3 regions of the Nonomuraea sp. NPDC001684 genome follow, and region 3 is predicted to be linked to each of the others. Evidence: riboswitches for the same ligand, from Rfam matches in the RefSeq annotation. Region 3 holds a riboswitch; each other region holds the start of a gene.

Region 1 (5,659 bases), on a different contig from region 3:
CCGCATGAACGCCCGGCAGGAGGCCGCGTGAGCGCGGAAGAAAGCGGCATGAACGCTCAGCAGGAGGCCGCGGGAAGAGACCCGGAGGGCACGGCGGCCATCCGGGTGCTGGTCGCCGACGACCAGGAGATCGCGCGTACCGGGCTCAGGATGATCCTCGACGCCCAGCCCGGCATCGAGGTCGTCGGCGAGGCCGGTGACGGCAGGCGGGCCGTCGAGCTGGCCCGCCGCCTGCGCCCCGACGTGTGCCTGTTCGACATCCGCATGCCCGGCCTCGACGGCATCGCGGCCACCCGCGAGCTGGCCGGGCCCGACGTCGCCGACCCCATGGCGGTGGTCGTGATCACCACGTTCGACCTCGACGAGTACGTCTACGCCGCCCTGCGCGCCGGAGCCAGGGGGTTCCTGCTCAAGGACGCCGGCCCGGCGCTGCTCGCCCAGGCGGTGACCGCGGCGGCCGGCGGCGAGGCGCTCATCGCCCCGAGCGTGACCGCGCGCCTGCTGGCCGCCTTCGCCGGAGCCGGGCGTACGGAGACGCCCGCGCAGCCGGTCGAGGCGCTCACCGGCCGCGAGGAGGAGATCCTGCGCGCCGTGGCCCGCGGCCGGACCAACAGCGAGATCGCCCGCGAGCTGCACATCTCGCTCAGCACGGTCAAGAGCCACGTCGCGAGCCTGATGACCAAGCTCGGCGTGCGCAACCGCGTCGAGATCGCCATGTGGGCCTACGAGACCGACCGCGTACGCACCTGACCTCCGAGGGTTCTGCGGACGACCCACTCGGCCACCGCCAGGTTGATCACCCAGCCCGCGCCGACGAGCAGCGCCCGGCCGAGCTCGCCGGGCGGCCCGAAGGCGGCCAGCCCGAACGCCAGGGTGAACGCCTGCGTGCCCGCGCCGAGTCCGATCGCGTACCCGCGGGTCATCCAGGCGCGATGCCGGGCCAGGTCGCGCCGCCGGATCGCGGCCAGGCCGAGCAGGAGGCAGGCGGCCATGGCCGTCCCGAACAGCAGCCGGAAGGCGGCCAGCAGTGTCCCGTCGCCGGCGGGAAGGTCGGAGAAGAGCGTCAGCCACACCCCCGACAGCGCCGCGACCAGCCCGCACGCCACCAGTACCCGCCCCGCCGCGCGGTGCCACCCCGGCCGCCCGGCCCGGAACCGGGCCTGGAACTGGAACGTGCCGAGGACGCAGAACACCAGGGAAGCCGGGATGTGCAGCAACACCGGCACGGGCATGGCGAAGAAGCGCGCGTTGTCCGCCGTCACGGGGGCGCCGGCGGCCAGTTCGGTCACCCGGATTGCGCCGGCGACCAGCGGGACGACGCTGAGCGCGAGCAGCCCGGCGGGTGCGATCCATCTCATGCCTGAGAGCGTGCCGCCCACGCCCGTGCCCGGTCATCGCGCGGACGGCCGGTCCTGGTTCGCACCATCGGCGGGCGGGCCGTCGTACTTTCGGCCATCGGGCCGTCGCCTTTCGACCGTTGAGCGTCCGCGCAGGTCACGCCCACACTGGCGGCACATCAGCGGCACGAGGGAGAAAACGATGAAGGCGTACGTCCTGCGCTCGTTCGGCTCGCCCGACCAGCTCGTCCTGACCGACGTCGAGCGGCCCGTGCCGCGCGACGACGAGGTGCTGGTCCGGGTGCGGGCCACGTCCGTGCAGCCCTACGACTGGCACTTCATGCGGGGGGAGCCGTACCTGGCCCGGGTCATGGGCGGCGGGGTCGGGCTGCGCCGGCCGCGCATCGCCGTCCTCGGGGCCGACGTGGCGGGGGAGGTCGAGGCGGCCGGCAAGGACGTCACGCTGTTCCGTCCCGGCGACGAGGTGTACGCGATGTCGCTCGGGGGCGGCTTCGGCGAGTACGTCTGCCTGCGGCAGGGCGAGGTGGCGCCCAGACCGGCGGGCCTGTCGTTCGAGCAGGCGGCGGCGGTGCCGATGGCGGCCAACACCGCGCTGATCGCGCTGCGCGACGAGGGACGCCTCCAGCCGGGCCAGAAGGTGCTGGTCAACGGCGCGTCCGGCGGCGTGGGCACGTTCGCCGTGCAGCTCGCCAAGGCGCTGGGGGCGCACGTCACGGGCGTGTGCAGCGGGCGCAACGCGGACCTGGTCCGCTCGCTCGGCGCGGACGACGTCATCGACCACACCAAGGAGGACTTCGCGGCCTCGGGCCGGCGCTTCGACCTGCTGCTCGACGTGGCGGGCGGCCGCCGGCTGACGGACTGCCGCCGCGTCCTGACCAGGAAGGGCACGTACGTGCTGGTCGGCGGGCCGGCCGGCCGCTGGGTGCAGCCGGCCGGCCACATGTTCGCCGCGCTCGCGTCGGGGCCCTTCGTCCCGCAGCGGATCGTCAGGGCGGACGTCGTCCGCTGCGGGAGCAACAGGGCGAACCTGCTGACGCTGACCGGGCTGATCGAGCGGGGCGCGGTCACCCCGGTCATCGACAGGACCTTCCCCTTCGGCGAGCTCCCGGGGGCCGTCCGCTACCAGGAGGAGGGGCACGCCCCGGGGAAGGTCGTCGTCACAGGGTCGCGGTGAGCATGGCGGGGGCGGGGGCCTTCTGGAGCTGCTTGTAGTCGGCCCAGCGCTTGACGCCCTTGGGGTCGGGGCGTACCGCGCCGACGAAGGCCTGCCTGCGCCACTGCGACAGGCGTTCCTCCTTCACCACGTCGCCGGTGTGGGGGGAGTGGACCATGTAGCCGGGCTTGGAGATCATGCCGACGTGGCCGAGGCCGCTGAAGAACACCAGGTCGCCTGGCTTGAGGTCCTTCCAGGCGATCTTCCTGGAGAAGGCGCCGTACTGCTCCGCGGCGGTTCTGGGGAGCTCGATGCCGGCGTCCTCGTAGGCCCGGAGCATGAGGCCCGAGCAGTCGTAGCCCCGTTCGCTGGCGCCGCCCCACACGTACGGGGTGCCGCGCTTGTCCATGGCGTATTCGAGGGCGACCTTCCAGGCCGGTTTCGGCGCGTGCCGTTCCTGGACCTGTTTCACCTGGGGGCCGGTGAGGGTGATGGAGGAGGTGGGGGCGGCCGGAGCGGCCGGAGCGGCGGGAGCCGCGGGGGCGGCAGGCACGAGACCTGCTGCGCCCGCTGCCACCGCCACAAGGATGGCGATGCTAGACAGGGGACTGTCCTTCCACGTGGCCGACCGGGTTAGCTGACGGGCTCGGGCCTGGAAGTAGCCCTACGGCGGCTCCTCGGGGGGGAGGCGCAGCCGATTCGCCCCGGGGGGAAAGATGGGTCCCCGGCTCCACGCAGCGGCTGCGTGGATTAGGCTCGTCGGACTCTAACGAAACGGTCAAAAGGTCGCAATCCCCCCAAAACGGATTGTCCGGTTGTTGAGATGATGTGTTCGTCAGCCGAGACGAGCCGGTAAGGTACCGCCCATGGAGTCGCGTAACATCCGCCTGGCCGTCATCCCCGGGGATGGCATCGGCGCCGAGGTCGTAGCCGAAGGGCTCAAGGTCCTGGAGGCCGTGGGCACGAAGATCGAGCCCACCCACTACGACCTGGGCGCAGCCCGCTACCACCGCACGGGCGAGACCCTGCCCGACGCGGTGCTCGAAGAGCTGCGCGGCTACGACGCGATCCTGCTCGGCGCCGTGGGCGACCCCAGCGTGCCGCCCGGCATCCTGGAGCGCGACCTGCTGCTCAAGCTCAGGTTCGAGTTCGACCACTACGTCAACCTGCGGCCGGTCAAGCTGTTCCCCGGCGTCGAGACCGCGCTGGCCGGCGCCACCGCCGAGCACATCGACATGGTCGTCGTCCGCGAGGGCACCGAGGGCCTCTACGCGGGCACCGGCGGCGTCATGCGCCGCGGCACGCCGCACGAGATCGCCACTCAGGAGTCGCTGAACACCGCCCACGGCGTCGAGCGCGTCGTGCGGTACGCCTTCCAGAAGGCTCAGTCGCGGCCCCGCAAGAAGCTCACGCTCGTCCACAAGACGAACGTGCTCACCTTCGCCGGCGACCTCTGGCAGCGCACGGTCAACCGCGTGGCCGCGGAGTTCCCCGACGTCACCACCGACTACAGCCACATCGACGCGGCCTCGATGTTCTTCGTCACCCAGCCCGAGCGCTTCGACGTGATCGTCACCGACAACCTGTTCGGCGACATCATCACCGACCTCGGCGCCGCCATCGCCGGCGGCATCGGCCTGGCGGCCAGCGGCAACATCAACCCCGAGCGCACCTCGCCGAGCATGTTCGAGCCGGTGCACGGCAGCGCGCCCGACATCGCCGGTCAGGGCAAGGCCGACCCGACCGCCACCATCCTGTCCGTGGGCATGCTCCTCGACCACCTCGGCCTGCACGCCGAGGCCGCCAAGGTCGAGCAGGCCGTGGCCGCCGACATCGCCGAGCGGGTGACCGGCCGCGCCGGCCGCACGACCAGCGAGATCGGCGACGACATCGCCGCGCGAGTAGCCGGCTAGGACCGCCTAGCCCCGCACGCGCCTGGCGGTCCGAACACGGACTGCCAGGCGCTTTTTCGCGTTCGCCGGTTCTAACCACCCCAACTGCCTCTTGCCATCCCAAATCGCGAGACACTAGGAAGTACGAATACTGCTCGCGGGCAGTAGCTAACAGAATCAGCTTTCGAAGTCGCAGATTCGTAGAGAGAAGGACCTCCGTCATGACCATCGCTCAGAAGCTCAGCTTCGACGTGCAGCATTCCGACCACGCTCGCACCGCGGCCGAGCGGGAGCAGGTACTGGCGAACCCCGGGTTCGGGCAGGTCTTCACCGACCACATGATCTCGATCGACTACACCGACGGCGAGGGCTGGCACGACGCCCGGCTCATGCCGTACGGGCCGCTCTCGCTCGACCCCGCGACCTCGGTCTTCCACTATGCGCAGGAGCTGTTCGAGGGCCTGAAGGCGTACCGGCAGATCTCCGGTTCGATCGCGACCTTCCGGCCGTACGCGAACGCCGCCCGCTTCAACCGCTCGGCCGAGCGCATGGCCATGCCCGAACTGCCGGAGGAGGCGTTCGTGGAGTCGCTGGAGCTGCTGGTCTCGGCCGACAAGGAGTGGGTGCCGACCACCGAGGGCCACAGCCTCTACCTGCGCCCGTTCATGTTCGCCACGCAGGCCGGGCTCGGCGTCAACTACCCGTCGAAGACCTACAAGTACATGGTGATCGCCTCGCCGGCGGCCTCGTACTTCAGCGGCGGCATCAAGCCCGTCTCGGTCTGGCTGTCCACCGAGTACACGCGCGCCGCGCCCGGCGGCACCGGCTTCGCCAAGTGCGGCGGCAACTACGCCGCCGCCTTCGTCGCCCAGCGCCAGGCCGTCGACAACGGCTGCGACCAGGTCGTCTGGCTCGACGCCCACAAGCACGAGTACGTCGAGGAGATGGGCGGGATGAACCTGTTCTTCGTCTTCGGCAACAAGCTCGTCACCCCGGCGCTCACCGGCACCCTGCTGCCCGGCATCACCCGGGAGTCGATCCTGGAGATGGCCGGCGACCTCGGCCTGGAGACCGAGGAGCGGCTGGTCTCGGTGGACGAGTGGGAGTCCGCCTGCGCCTCCGGCGAGCTGACCGAGGTGTTCGCGTGCGGCACCGCCGCCGTGGTCACGCCGGTGGGCTCGGTCAGGGGCGACGACCGCTCCTGGACCATCGCCGACGGCACCCCCGGCCCGGTGACGATGCGGGTGCGCGAGGAG
Region 2 (5,659 bases), on a different contig from region 3:
AACACCAGGTTGATCATCTCGGCGCTGACGCCGAAGTCGCTCAGCACCAGCGACGGCACGCCCATGGCGACGGCCTCCAGCGCGGCCGTCGAGCTGACCGTGACGAACCCGGCCGCCCGCGACAGCTGCTCGTGCATCGACCCGGCCGCGAACGTCAGCCTGCCCGGCTCGCCCATCTCGCGCCACAGCCGCTGGTAGTGGTGGCGTTCGTTGTGGGTCTGGCGTTCGTGCTCCAGGGCGCGCAGCTTGACCACGACCTCCAGGCCGGGCCGGCGGGCGGCCAGCTCGGCCAGCGCCGTCAGCACCCGCTCGCGCTCCTCCCGCGCCCGCGGCACCTTGGCCTGGGTGGCGAACACGACCCGGTCGCCGCCGCCGGACACCGCGCCGGGCCGCAGGAACGGCAGCCTGGCCAGCCCGACCGCCCCTCCCCCGCCGAGCCGGCCGGCGATCTCGGAGAACTCGGCCACCTCGCGCTCGCTGTGGACCACGAACAGGTCGCAGCCGCTGCGGAACAGCCACGCCTTCTCCGTGGCCGGCACCGAGATGCCGGGCAGCCCGCTGACGAACACCGGCCGTGCCCGGCCCGCCGGCCGCAGCCCGGCCAGCACGTCGGCCACCAGGACGTCCACCACCGGGCCCGTGCAGCCCACCAGGATCGCGTCGGGGCGGGTGCGCTCGGCCAGGCGGCGCAGCGAGCGCGCCGACAACACCGGGGGCGCCGCGCGCCCGCCCACCGCCGCCGCGATCTGCTCCGGCGAGGGCGCGATCGGGGTGCGCACCACCACCAGCTCGCTCTCGCAGCCCGCGGGCAGGTCGTCGAGCAGGCAGGCCGCCCACTTCAGATACGAGTCGGAGTCGGCTATCGCCAGCACCCTCACCTGGAAGCTCCTGTCAAATGCGATCGCAGGCCGGGGGCCGCCCTGCTCGTCCACCAGTCGTCGGGAACGTCCACGGGCTCGACCTCGACGCCGCGCGGGCCGAGCAGCACCCGCAGCGAGGTGATCGCGGTCGAGGGCAGGCTGAGCACCCGCTGCCCGGCGTCGAGGCCGCGCAACGTCAGCTCGGCCGGCACGCCCGCGTCGTGCACGGTGATGCCCGGACGTTCGCCGATCAGCGCCAGGTCGACGGGGTCCTCGCGGCGGTGCGGGTAGTAGGCCAGCGGCTCGCGTCCGGCCAGGTCGGTCAGCCAGCGCAGGTAGTGGTCGCGGTGGACCAGGCCGTTGCGGACCAGGGACGTGCCGAGGACGACCGTCCGCTCGGCGGGCCCCTGGGCGCTCGGCGGCTGGGCGCGCAGCCAGGCGAAGTCGTGGCGGACGAGGTCCACGCCCGCCCCCCGGACGGCGGCGACCAGCTCGTCGGGGACGGGCAGGGCGGTGAAGACCGACACCCGGCTCATCCGCAGCCGCAGCGCGGCGGCCAGGCCGAGCAGGGCGCGCGCCCGCGAGGGGGTCGCCCGCGCCCGCAGCAGCGGCCGGAACGGCCCGGCGGCCAGCAGTTCGAGCAGCCTGAGCGTGGCCAGGCCGTCGTCCACGACGACGATGTGGCCGGGGTCGGAGGTCAGCCAGCGCATCTGGACCTTGCCGGAGAACGCGTCGCCCACGGCCTGGACGCGGCGCGGCATGCGCTCGCGCGGCTCGTCCAGCACCAGGCCGGCGGGCAGGTCGAGGCGGCGCAGCTCCTTGCGGGTGGCGCGCAGCGGACGCAGGCCGGCGCGCGGCACGACCACGGTGTCCGGGCCGAGCAGCCCGGCATGGTGGGCCTCGACGGCGCACAGCATCTGGAGCGGAGACTCCACCCAGGCCGACGCCTGTCTGACCACTCTGTTTCCCCCAGCCGGTGGATGGCCTTGCACGACCCGCCTCAAGGTAGCCCGGCCTGCTTAAGCCGCAAGAAACGACACGTGAACAATGGAGGGTATGAACTCGCTGATGCTCAACACCGACGGTGTGCAGATACCACAGCTCGGCTTCGGCGTCTGGCAGGTCTCTGCCGACGACGCCGAGCACGCGGTGACGGCCGCGCTGCGCGCCGGATACCGGCACGTCGACACCGCCGCCGCCTACGAGAACGAGGAGGGCGTCGGCCGGGCCGTGCGCGCCGCCGGGGTGCCACGGGAGAAGGTGTTCGTCACCACCAAGCTGTGGAACGGCGACCACGGGCGCGCCGAGCAGGCCTTCGACGAGAGCCTGGCCCGCCTGGGCCTCGACTACGTAGATCTTTTCCTGATCCACTGGCCGGTCCCGGAGCAGGACAGGTACGTGCAGGCCTGGCGGGGACTGGAGAAGATCTACCGGGACGGCCGGGCCAAGGCCATCGGGGTCTCCAACTTCACGATCGCCACCCTGACCCGGCTGATGGAGGAGACCGACATCACGCCGTCGATCAACCAGATCGAGCTCCACCCGTACTTCCAGCAGCGCGAGATGCGGGCCTTCCACGAGGCCAACGGCATCCTGACCGAGGCGTGGAGCCCGCTCGGGCAGGGCAAGGGGCTGCTGGCCGACCCGGCGCTGCGCGTGCTGTCGGAGAAGTACGGCAAGACGCCCGCCCAGATCGTGCTCCGCTGGCACCTGCAGCTCGGCAACGTGGTGATCCCCAAGTCGGTCACGCCGTCGCGGATCGAGGAGAACATCGACGTGTTCGACTTCATCCTCGACGCCGAGGACATGGCGGCCATCGGCGCGATGAACGCGGGGCGGCGGATCGGGCCCGACCCCGACTCGTTCAACCTGACCTGAGCGCTCTACGATCTCGGTCGTGCGAGATTTCACCTGGGGAATAGCGGCGACCGGCGGCATCGCGCGTACCGTGGGGGCGGCCATCGTGGCCGAGCCCGGCATGCGGGTGGCCGCCGTCGGCTCGCGGAGCCCGCTCAGGGCGCGGGCGCTGGCCGACGAGCTGGGCGCGGAGTCGGCCTACGGCTCCTACGAGGCCCTGTGCGCCGATCCGGCCGTAGACGCGATCTACGTCGCCACGCCGCACGCCCAGCACCTGGAGGTGGCCGAGGCGGCCATCGCGGCGGGCAAGTCGGTGCTGTGCGAGAAGCCGCTGGCGGCCGACGTGGCCGACGCCGAGCGCATGGTGGCGCTGGCCCGCGCGGCCGGGGTCTTCCTCATGGAGGCCATGTGGATGCGCTTCAACCCGCTCATCCAGCGGGTGGCGGCCGATCCGCGCTTCGGCGAGATCCGGTCGGTGCGGGCCTCGTTCGGCTTCGCGCTGCCCTACGACCCCGCCCATCGGCTGTGGGCGCCGGAGCTGGGCGGCGGGGCCCTGCTCGACCTGGGGATCTACCCGTTCGGGCTGGCCCAGCTGCTGCTCGGCATGCCCGCGGAGCTGCGCATGGCCGGCTCGCTGGCGCCCAGCGGCGTCGACGCCGAGGCCGGCGGGCTGCTGCTGTACCCCGACGGGCGGCGGGCCCTGGTGGACGTGTCGCTGCTGGCACATCACGCCAACGACGCGAGCGTGGTGGGCACGTCGATGCGGGCCGACATCCTGGCGCCGTTCTGGGCGCCGCGGCGGGTGTTGCTGTCGGGGCCGTCGATGGAGACGGAGGAGCTGGTGCTCGACCCGGCCGACAACGGTTACGCGGGCGAGCTGCGCGAGGTGCGCGCGGCCACGAGCGAGGGCCGCACGGAGAGCGCGATCATGCCGCTTGACGAATCCCTTGCCATGATGGGGCTTCTGGCCGAAGCACGGGCCCAACTCTCCTAGCTGGACCTTTAGCCACTTGCCTAGCTCTTGCCCGATGTATTACCTTGTGGGGCATCTCGCGGCAGACGTCCGGTTTGTCCGGCTTTGTCCAACCATCGCAAGACATTTCACAGGATCGTCCTGTGACCGCTGAATCCGCCTCCGGGCGGAACCGGGGACCCACGTCCTTTGGGGTGAATCGGCACTTTGGTGCCGTAGGGCAGCTTCCACGTCCGAACCCGTCAGCTAACCCGGTAAGCGGCATGGAAGCAAGGAGTCAATGCCCTCGATGGCCACGCACCGTCCCATCCGTGCCCCGAAGATCACCTACGTCCACGCCGCGCTCGGCGCGGCCATCCTCGCCTCCGCCATCGGCGCCCACGCCACCGCCGCCGCCGCCGACAGCGCCGGCCCGGCCGCCGCGGCCGGGCACTCGGCCGTCGCGCCGCAGGCCGCCGCCCAGACCCGCAAGGCGGAGGAGACCCAGGTCAACGTCACCGCCCAGCAGGTCCTGGCGTTGGCCAAGGCCCAGGTCGGCACCTCCGAGAACGCCTACGGCGGCGGCACCAAGTTCCAGAAGTGGTACGCCGACTCCAAGCGCGCCGCCGAGACCATCGCCCGCGACGGCGGCACCCGCGCCATGTACCTGAACGCCCCCTGGTGCTCGATCTTCGTCTCCTGGGTCGGCGAGCAGACCGGCGCCCGCCCGCAGGTCGGCTGGGACGCCTGGACCGTGGCCCACGCCAAGTGGTTCGCCGCCAACGACCGCTGGGGAGCCGAGGCCAGGCCCGGCGCGGTGGTCTTCTTCTCCTGGGGCGGCAGCAAGAGCCTGGACGCCATCCAGCACGTCGGCTTCGTCGTCAAGGACAACGGCGACGGCACGATCTCCACGATCGAGGGCAACACCGGCAACGGCAAGGTCGAGGAGCGCGTCCGTCCGAAGTCGCAGGTCGTCGGCTACGGATACCCGCAGTACGCGAGCTGACCTCCGCCCGCTCCGAGCGCGCGCCCCGCACGAGGGACGCGCGCTCGCCGCGTCTCAGGGCCGGACCGCCGCCAGCGAGTAGAGGATCGGCAGGTGCGAGTCCCCGAACGGGAACCGGTACCGGCCGTCCGCGCCCTCGGGCAGCAGGCCGCGCGGGTCGAGGTCGGTCTCGACGTGCTCGCCCAGCTCGGCCACCGTGAACCCGGCCCGCGCCGCCGCCGTGACGATCTCGCCCACCGAGTACGGGTACTCCACCGCCTCGTGCGTTTCGGTCACCACCGCGGCGTCGGCGTACGTGCCGGTCACCGTCTCCCGGTGGGCCTGGCCGCCGCCGTAGGGCCAGTCGGCCACCAGCGGGTCGAGCGAGGCCACCGTCTGGTAGGCCGGATGCAGGTCGACCAGCACCAGCCGCCCGCCCGGCCGCAGCGCCATGGCCGCGCCGCGCATCCAGGCGTCCAGGTCGCCGATCCAGCACAACACGCCGTACGTGGCCACCGCCACGTCGAAGCCGCCGGCCAGCTCCGCCGGCAGCCGCTGCGTGTCGGCCTCCACGAACGTGGCCGCCAGCCCGGCCCTGGCCGCCAGGTCGCGGGCGCGGGCGACCGCCACCGGGGAGAAGTCGACGCCGGTCACCCGCGCTCCGAGACGCGCCCAGCTCAGCGTGTCCAGGCCGAAGTGGCACTGCAGGTGGAGCAGGTCCCGGCCGGCGACGTCGCCGGCCAGGCGGCGTTCGAGCGGGTAGAGGGTCTGCCGGCCGGCGAGGAAGGCGTCGACGTCGTAGAACCGGTCGGCCGAGGTGGAGCCGTGGACGCGGGCGCGCTCGTCCCACAGGGCCCGGTTGGGCACGGAGGCGTCTGGTGCGGGTTGGGGCATGGGGCGAGGATGGCACATCGGCCACCCGGCCGCACGACCGGTACGGTGCCCTGGAAGCGGACGGTCCGCGCCCGCGTGTCGATCCGGCCGGCGCCCGTTCGACGCTTCGGC
Region 3 (5,659 bases):
GCGGCCATCGCGCTGATCGCGGCGGCGGCGTTGGTCAGGATGCGGCGGGAGACGGAGTTGACGCCCGCGACGTCGACGACGCTGTACATGAGCGTCACGTCAGTCTCCCCGACGTAGGCCGAGACGTCGCCGCTGACCATGGTCGAGACGAGCAGCTTGGGCAGGCCGACGGGCAGCGCCCGCATGACGGCGGCGGCGATGGAGGAGCCGCCGCTGCCGCCGAGCGCGAGCACGCCGCTCAGCTCGCCGCGGGCGTGCAGGTCCTTGGCCAGGGCGGTGGCCCCGGCCGCCATGGCCGCGAGCGCGGCGCCGCGGTCGCCGGCGCTCCTGAGCCGGTCGAGGCCGGTGCCCGCGGCCCGCGCGACGGCCTCGGCGGGGACGTCGGCGGCCAGCGCCGGGGCGCCCATGACGCCGGTGTCCATGAGGACGACGCCCTGGCCGGCCCGGATGATCAGGTCGCGGACGAGGGCGTACTCCTCCCCCTTGGTGTCGAGGGTGCCCAGCAGCAAGACCGCCATGTCAGACCTCCTACGATCGGCCTTCCGACCTTACCCCGGCGATCTCCGCGTGGCGGATGCCCAGCACGTCCACGCCGTGTTCGGACAGCGGGCGGGAGCCGAAGATGCGGCGTTCCTCCTCGGTGATGGCGACGTCGTTGATGCTGGCCTCCCGGCGGCGCATCAGCCCCGAGGCGTCGAACTCCCACTGCTCGTTGCCGTAGCTGCGCCACCACTGGCCGGCGGCGTCGCGGGACTCGTACTGGAAGCGGACGGCGATGCGGTCGCCGGTGACCGCCCACAGCTCCTTGCGCAGGGCGTAGTCCAGCTCGCGGGCCCACTTGCGGCGCAGGAACTCCGCGATCTCGGCGCGGCCGGTGACGAACTCGCCGCGGTTGCGCCACACGGAGTCCTCGGTGTACGCGAGCGCGACGCGGTCGGGGTCGCGGGTGTTCCAGGCGTCCTCGGCGGCCTGGACCTTGATCCGGGCGGTCTCCTCGGTGAACGGCGGGACGGGCGGGCGGGTCATGGGCTGTCCTCTCCGATCGAGAGAACGGGCGTTCTCCCGGGTTGTGCGCTAGCGTAGAGAACGATCGTTCTCCGCGGCAAGCACCTGGAGGGGTGTCATGGATCACGAGCAGCGGCTGCTGGACGCCGCGGGCGACCTGTTCTACCGCCGCGGCGTGCAGGCGGTCGGCATGGACGAGATCCGGGCCGCCTCCGGCGTCTCGCTGAAACGCCTCTACCAGTGTTTCCCGTCGAAGGAGGCGCTGGTCGTGGCCTATCTGCGGCGGCGCGACGAACGCTGGATGGCCTCGCTCACCGCGTACGTGGCCGACGCCGGCGACCGCATCCCGGCGGTCTTCGCGTGGCTGGAACGCTGGTTCGCCGAGGACGACTTCCGCGGCTGCGGGTTCGCCAACGCCTTCGCCGAGCTGGGCGCCGGTTCGGCCGCCGTCCGCGCGGCGGTGCGCGAGCACAAGGAGCGCCTGCGCGCCTACCTGCGCTCGCTCGCCGAGGAGGCGGGAGCCGGGGACCCCGGCCTGCTCGCCGAGCAGTTGCTCACCCTGATCGACGGCGCCACGGTCACCGCGATGATCTCCGAGGAGCCGGGCGCGGCCCGCTCGGCCGGGCAGGCCGCGGCGGTCCTGGTCCACCGGCACCGGCGGCCCTGAAACGCGAAAGAGCGCACTCCCGGTCCCGAAACGCGAAAGAGCGCACTCGCCGTCCTGAGACGCGAAAGAGCGCACTCCCCGCGGGGAGTGCGCTCTTCGCTTGGCAGGATCAGGCGGCGTACGACGGGTAGCCGTAGCCGACGACCTGGGAGGTCGGGCGGACGCGCTGCTCGACCTTGCCGTTGCCGGTGTTGCCCTCGATCGTGGAGATCGTGCCGTCGCCGTTGTCCTTGACGACGAAGCCGACGTGCTGGATGTCGCTCAGGCTCTTGCTGCCGCTCCAGGAGAAGAAGACGACGGCGCCCGGCTTGGCCTCGGTGCCCCAGCGGTTGTTGGCGGCGAACCACTTGGCGTGGGTCACGGTGTAGGCGTCCCAGCCGACCTGCGGGCGGGCGCCGGTCTGCTCGCCGACCCAGGAGACGAACATCGAGCACCAGGGGGCGTTCAGGTACATGGCGCGGTTGCCGCCGTCACGCGCGGCGGTCTCGGCGGCGCGCTGCGAGTCGGCGTACCACTTCTGGAACTTGGTGCCGCCGCCGTTGGCGTCCTCGGAGGTGCCGACCTGGGCGCGGGCCGTGGCCAGCACCTGGGCGGCGGTGACGTTGACCTTGCCCTTGGCGCTCTCGTCGGCGGCGCGGTGCTGCGCGACGAGCGGCTGGGCGGCCACGCCGGCGACCTTGGCGGTCTGGGTGGCGGTGTGGGCGGTGGCGTGGGTGGTGTCGGCGTTCACTGCCGCGTGCGTGCCGAGCACGCCGGCGACGGCGGTCGCGCCGAGAGCGATCTTGGCGAGGTCGAGCTTGAAGGCACGGTGAAGACGGTGCTTGGCCATGAGGGTGTTACTCCTTGAGCTTCCGTGCCGCTTGCCGGGTTAGCTGACGGGTTCGGGCGGGAAGCTGCCCTACGGCACCACGGTGCCGATTCACCCCATTGGACACATGGGTCCCCGGTTCCGCGCACAGGCGGATTCAGCGGTCTCTTGGTCAGGCAAAGGGCTGACGCATCGTCTTCCCGGGCCCGGGAAAGGGCCTGAAGGTATATGTGCGACGCCCGGATGCGGGGATTTCCGCATCGACTCTGTACAACACGGGTCCCGCTTGGGTAATTCCCAGGCAATGCCATCCCTACCTGGGACGACTCCCCGTTCGGCTGTGTACAACCAAGCTACCCGGCGAGTAATTCCCAGGCAAATGGCGGCATTAATTTCGACGCTGCGTTGGAGAAGCGCTACGCACCGAATCGGTTCACGCCACGTGCGCCTTTATCGCCACACTCGTGAGCGCCAGCAACAATTCCAGATCGGGCTCGGCGTCGACCTGTACGGCGACCCAGGCGCGGTCGCGGCAGGCATGGACCTGGTCGCACGCCCGCAGGTACGGCTCCAGGCGGCCGATGGCGGGGGCGGTGAGCCGTACGTGGATCTCGTCCCGGCCGGCCAGGCGCAGGATCTCGGTTCCGTGTACGGCGAAGGTGACCTGCTGACCGGTGCCGCTGACGTTCAGCGACGGCCAGGACCGTAACTCCGCGACCGCGCGGACCACGTAGGGCCCGCGTCGCGTGGGCGTCCGCCGCCAGGCGGAGATTCCTGCCACGCTCCAATGCTGAGCCACGGCTCACCCCGCCGTCAGCCCCCGTTCCTGAACCGTTATCCCCTCGTGAACGGGCGCGTCCGCGGTCTGACCGGCACGATTACGGACACCTGACCGATACGTATTGACGCTCCCCCAGGCAGAAGCTACCGTCGATTCACAACTTAAAGGAAACTTTCCTAATAGTTTCCCCAGAAGTCTCCCATCCCACTCCCCACACACCCCCCAACGGATGTCGGAGCGACATGAAACACACCATTCTGAGCAAGGTCCTGGCGGGAATGGCGGCGTTGGCCCTGCCCCTCACCGCGGCCGTGGCCGCCCCGGCGCTCGCCTCCGCCAGCACGGTGGCGTACGCGGCGGCCTGGGCCCCGTGGACCGCCTACACGGCGGGCACGGTCGTCACCTACAACGGCGTCGACTACGTCTGTCTCCAGGCGCACACCTCCCAGCCCGGCTGGGAGCCGCCGAACGTGGCGGCGCTGTGGAAGGTCTCCGGCGGCGGCGGCAGCGACACGACCGCGCCGTCCGTGCCGGGCAACCTGCGCTCGACCGGCGTCACGGACACGAGCGTGGCCCTGGCCTGGAACGCCTCCACCGACAACGTGGCCGTGACCGGCTACGAGGTCTACCGCGGCGGCACCCTGGTCACCACCGTCACGGGCACCACGTACAACGACACCGGCCTCACCGCGAACACGGCCTACAGCTACACCGTGCGCGCGCGTGACGCGGCCGGCAACCGCTCGGCCAACAGCAACCAGATCTCCGCGACGACCACCGGCGGCGGTGGCGGCGACGACAAGACCCCGCCGACGGTGCCCGGCAACCTGCGCTCGACCGGCGTCAGCAACAACAGCGTCTCGCTGGCCTGGAACGCCTCCACCGACAACGTGGCGGTCACCGGCTACGAGGTCTACCGCGGCGGCACCCTGGTCACCACCGTCACGGGCACGTCGTACAACGACACCGGTCTCAGCGCCAACACCTCCTACAACTACACCGTGCGGGCGCGTGACGCGGCGGGCAACCGCTCGGCCGACAGCAACCAGATCACCGCGACCACCACGGGCGGCGGCGGTGGCGGCGGCAACAAGGTGCTCGGCTACTTCGTCCAGTGGGGCATCTACCAGCGCGGCTACCACGTCAAGAACATCGACACCAGCGGCTCGGCGGCCAAGCTGACCCACATCAACTACGCGTTCGGCAACGTGCAGAACGGGCAGTGCACGATCGGCGACAGCTACGCCGACTACGACCGCTTCTACCAGGCGGGCGAGAGCGTCGACGGCGTCGCCGACACCTGGGACAACGGCGCGCTGCGCGGCAACTTCAACCAGCTGCGCAAGCTGAAGAAGAAGTACCCCAACCTGAAGGTGCTCTTCTCCTTCGGCGGCTGGACCTGGTCCGGCGGCTTCGGCCAGGCGGCGCAGAACCCGACGGCCTTCGCCGACTCCTGCTACAAGCTGGTGGAGGACCCCCGCTGGGCCGACGTCTTCGACGGCATCGACATCGACTGGGAGTACCCGAACGCCTGCGGCCTTACCTGTGACACCAGCGGCGCGGCGGCGTTCAAGAACGTGATGTCCGCGCTGCGCTCGCGCTTCGGCGCGAACAACCTGGTCACCGCGGCCATCACCGCCGACGGCAACGACGGCGGCAAGATCGACGCGGCCGACTACGGCGGCGCCGCCCAGTACGTCGACTGGTACAACGTCATGACGTACGACTTCTTCGGCGGCTGGGACGCGCAGGGCCCGACCGCCCCGCACTCCCCGCTCACCACCTGGGACAAGATCCCGATCCCCGGCTTCTACACCGACAACGCCATCCAGAAGCTCAAGAGCAAGGGCGTCCCGGCCGCCAAGCTGCTGCTCGGCATCGGCTTCTACGGCCGCGGCTGGACCGGCGTGACCCAGGCCGCGCCCGGCGGCACGGCGACCGGCCCGGCGCCCGGCACGTACGAGCAGGGCATCGAGGACTACAAGGTCATCAAGACCCGCTGCCCGTCCACCGGCACGGTCGCGGGCACGGCCTACGCCTACTGCGGCAACCAGTGGTGGAGCTACGACACGCCGAGCACCATCGGCGGCAAGATGAGCTACTCGAAGAACCAGGGCCTCGGCGGCGCGTTCTTCTGGGAGCTCAGCGGTGACACCACCAACGCCGAACTCCTCACGGCCATGAAGAACGGCCTCGGATAAGTTCCTCGGATAAGTTCGCACGTCAGGGGCCGGTCCCGGGTTTCGGGGCCGGCCCTTCGCCGTGCCCGGCGCGCCGCAGGAGGGAACACGGACGCCTTGGGAGAAGCTGGTCACCGGGGGTGAACGACGATTCTCTGGGGTGGCGGGCACAGGCGGCCCTTCTTCACGACACCGGTCTTCCTGGTCGGCCTGATCGG

What was found. Region 3 has a riboswitch for cyclic di-AMP ahead of ACWCSD_RS02700 (CHAP domain-containing protein). Riboswitches for the same ligand answer to the same signal wherever they lie in the genome.
Region 1: linked by a shared signal. The riboswitch ahead of ACWCSD_RS17615 (C40 family peptidase) and the one ahead of ACWCSD_RS02700 (CHAP domain-containing protein) in region 3 are both predicted to bind cyclic di-AMP.
Region 2: linked by a shared signal. The riboswitch ahead of ACWCSD_RS25225 (CHAP domain-containing protein) and the one ahead of ACWCSD_RS02700 (CHAP domain-containing protein) in region 3 are both predicted to bind cyclic di-AMP.

What each region holds. Positions count from the first base shown of each region.
Region 1 is NZ_JBSFGJ010000081.1:21,334-26,992, reverse strand. Features, by position in the region: gene ACWCSD_RS17635 (sensor histidine kinase) at 1-8, shown strand, start outside; gene ACWCSD_RS17630 (response regulator) at 49-750, shown strand; gene ACWCSD_RS17625 (DUF2306 domain-containing protein) at 723-1,358, opposite strand; gene ACWCSD_RS17620 (NAD(P)-dependent alcohol dehydrogenase) at 1,540-2,532, shown strand; gene ACWCSD_RS17615 (C40 family peptidase) at 2,516-3,064, opposite strand; cyclic di-AMP (ydaO/yuaA leader) riboswitch at 3,119-3,278, opposite strand; gene ACWCSD_RS17610 (3-isopropylmalate dehydrogenase) at 3,378-4,424, shown strand; gene ACWCSD_RS17605 (branched-chain amino acid aminotransferase) at 4,625-5,659, shown strand, end outside.
Region 2 is NZ_JBSFGJ010000152.1:279-5,937, reverse strand. Features, by position in the region: gene ACWCSD_RS25245 (DUF6716 putative glycosyltransferase) at 1-878, opposite strand, end outside; gene ACWCSD_RS25240 (hypothetical protein) at 875-1,819, opposite strand; gene ACWCSD_RS25235 (aldo/keto reductase) at 1,917-2,738, shown strand; gene ACWCSD_RS25230 (Gfo/Idh/MocA family protein) at 2,758-3,711, shown strand; cyclic di-AMP (ydaO/yuaA leader) riboswitch at 3,829-3,966, shown strand; gene ACWCSD_RS25225 (CHAP domain-containing protein) at 3,980-4,675, shown strand; gene ACWCSD_RS25220 (class I SAM-dependent methyltransferase) at 4,730-5,548, opposite strand.
Region 3 is NZ_JBSFGJ010000006.1:57,072-62,730, forward strand. Features, by position in the region: gene ACWCSD_RS02685 (Tm-1-like ATP-binding domain-containing protein) at 1-518, opposite strand, end outside; gene ACWCSD_RS02690 (nuclear transport factor 2 family protein) at 529-1,026, opposite strand; gene ACWCSD_RS02695 (TetR/AcrR family transcriptional regulator) at 1,124-1,672, shown strand; gene ACWCSD_RS02700 (CHAP domain-containing protein) at 1,782-2,501, opposite strand; cyclic di-AMP (ydaO/yuaA leader) riboswitch at 2,516-2,653, opposite strand; gene ACWCSD_RS02705 (luciferase domain-containing protein) at 2,914-3,261, opposite strand; gene ACWCSD_RS02710 (glycosyl hydrolase family 18 protein) at 3,504-5,462, shown strand.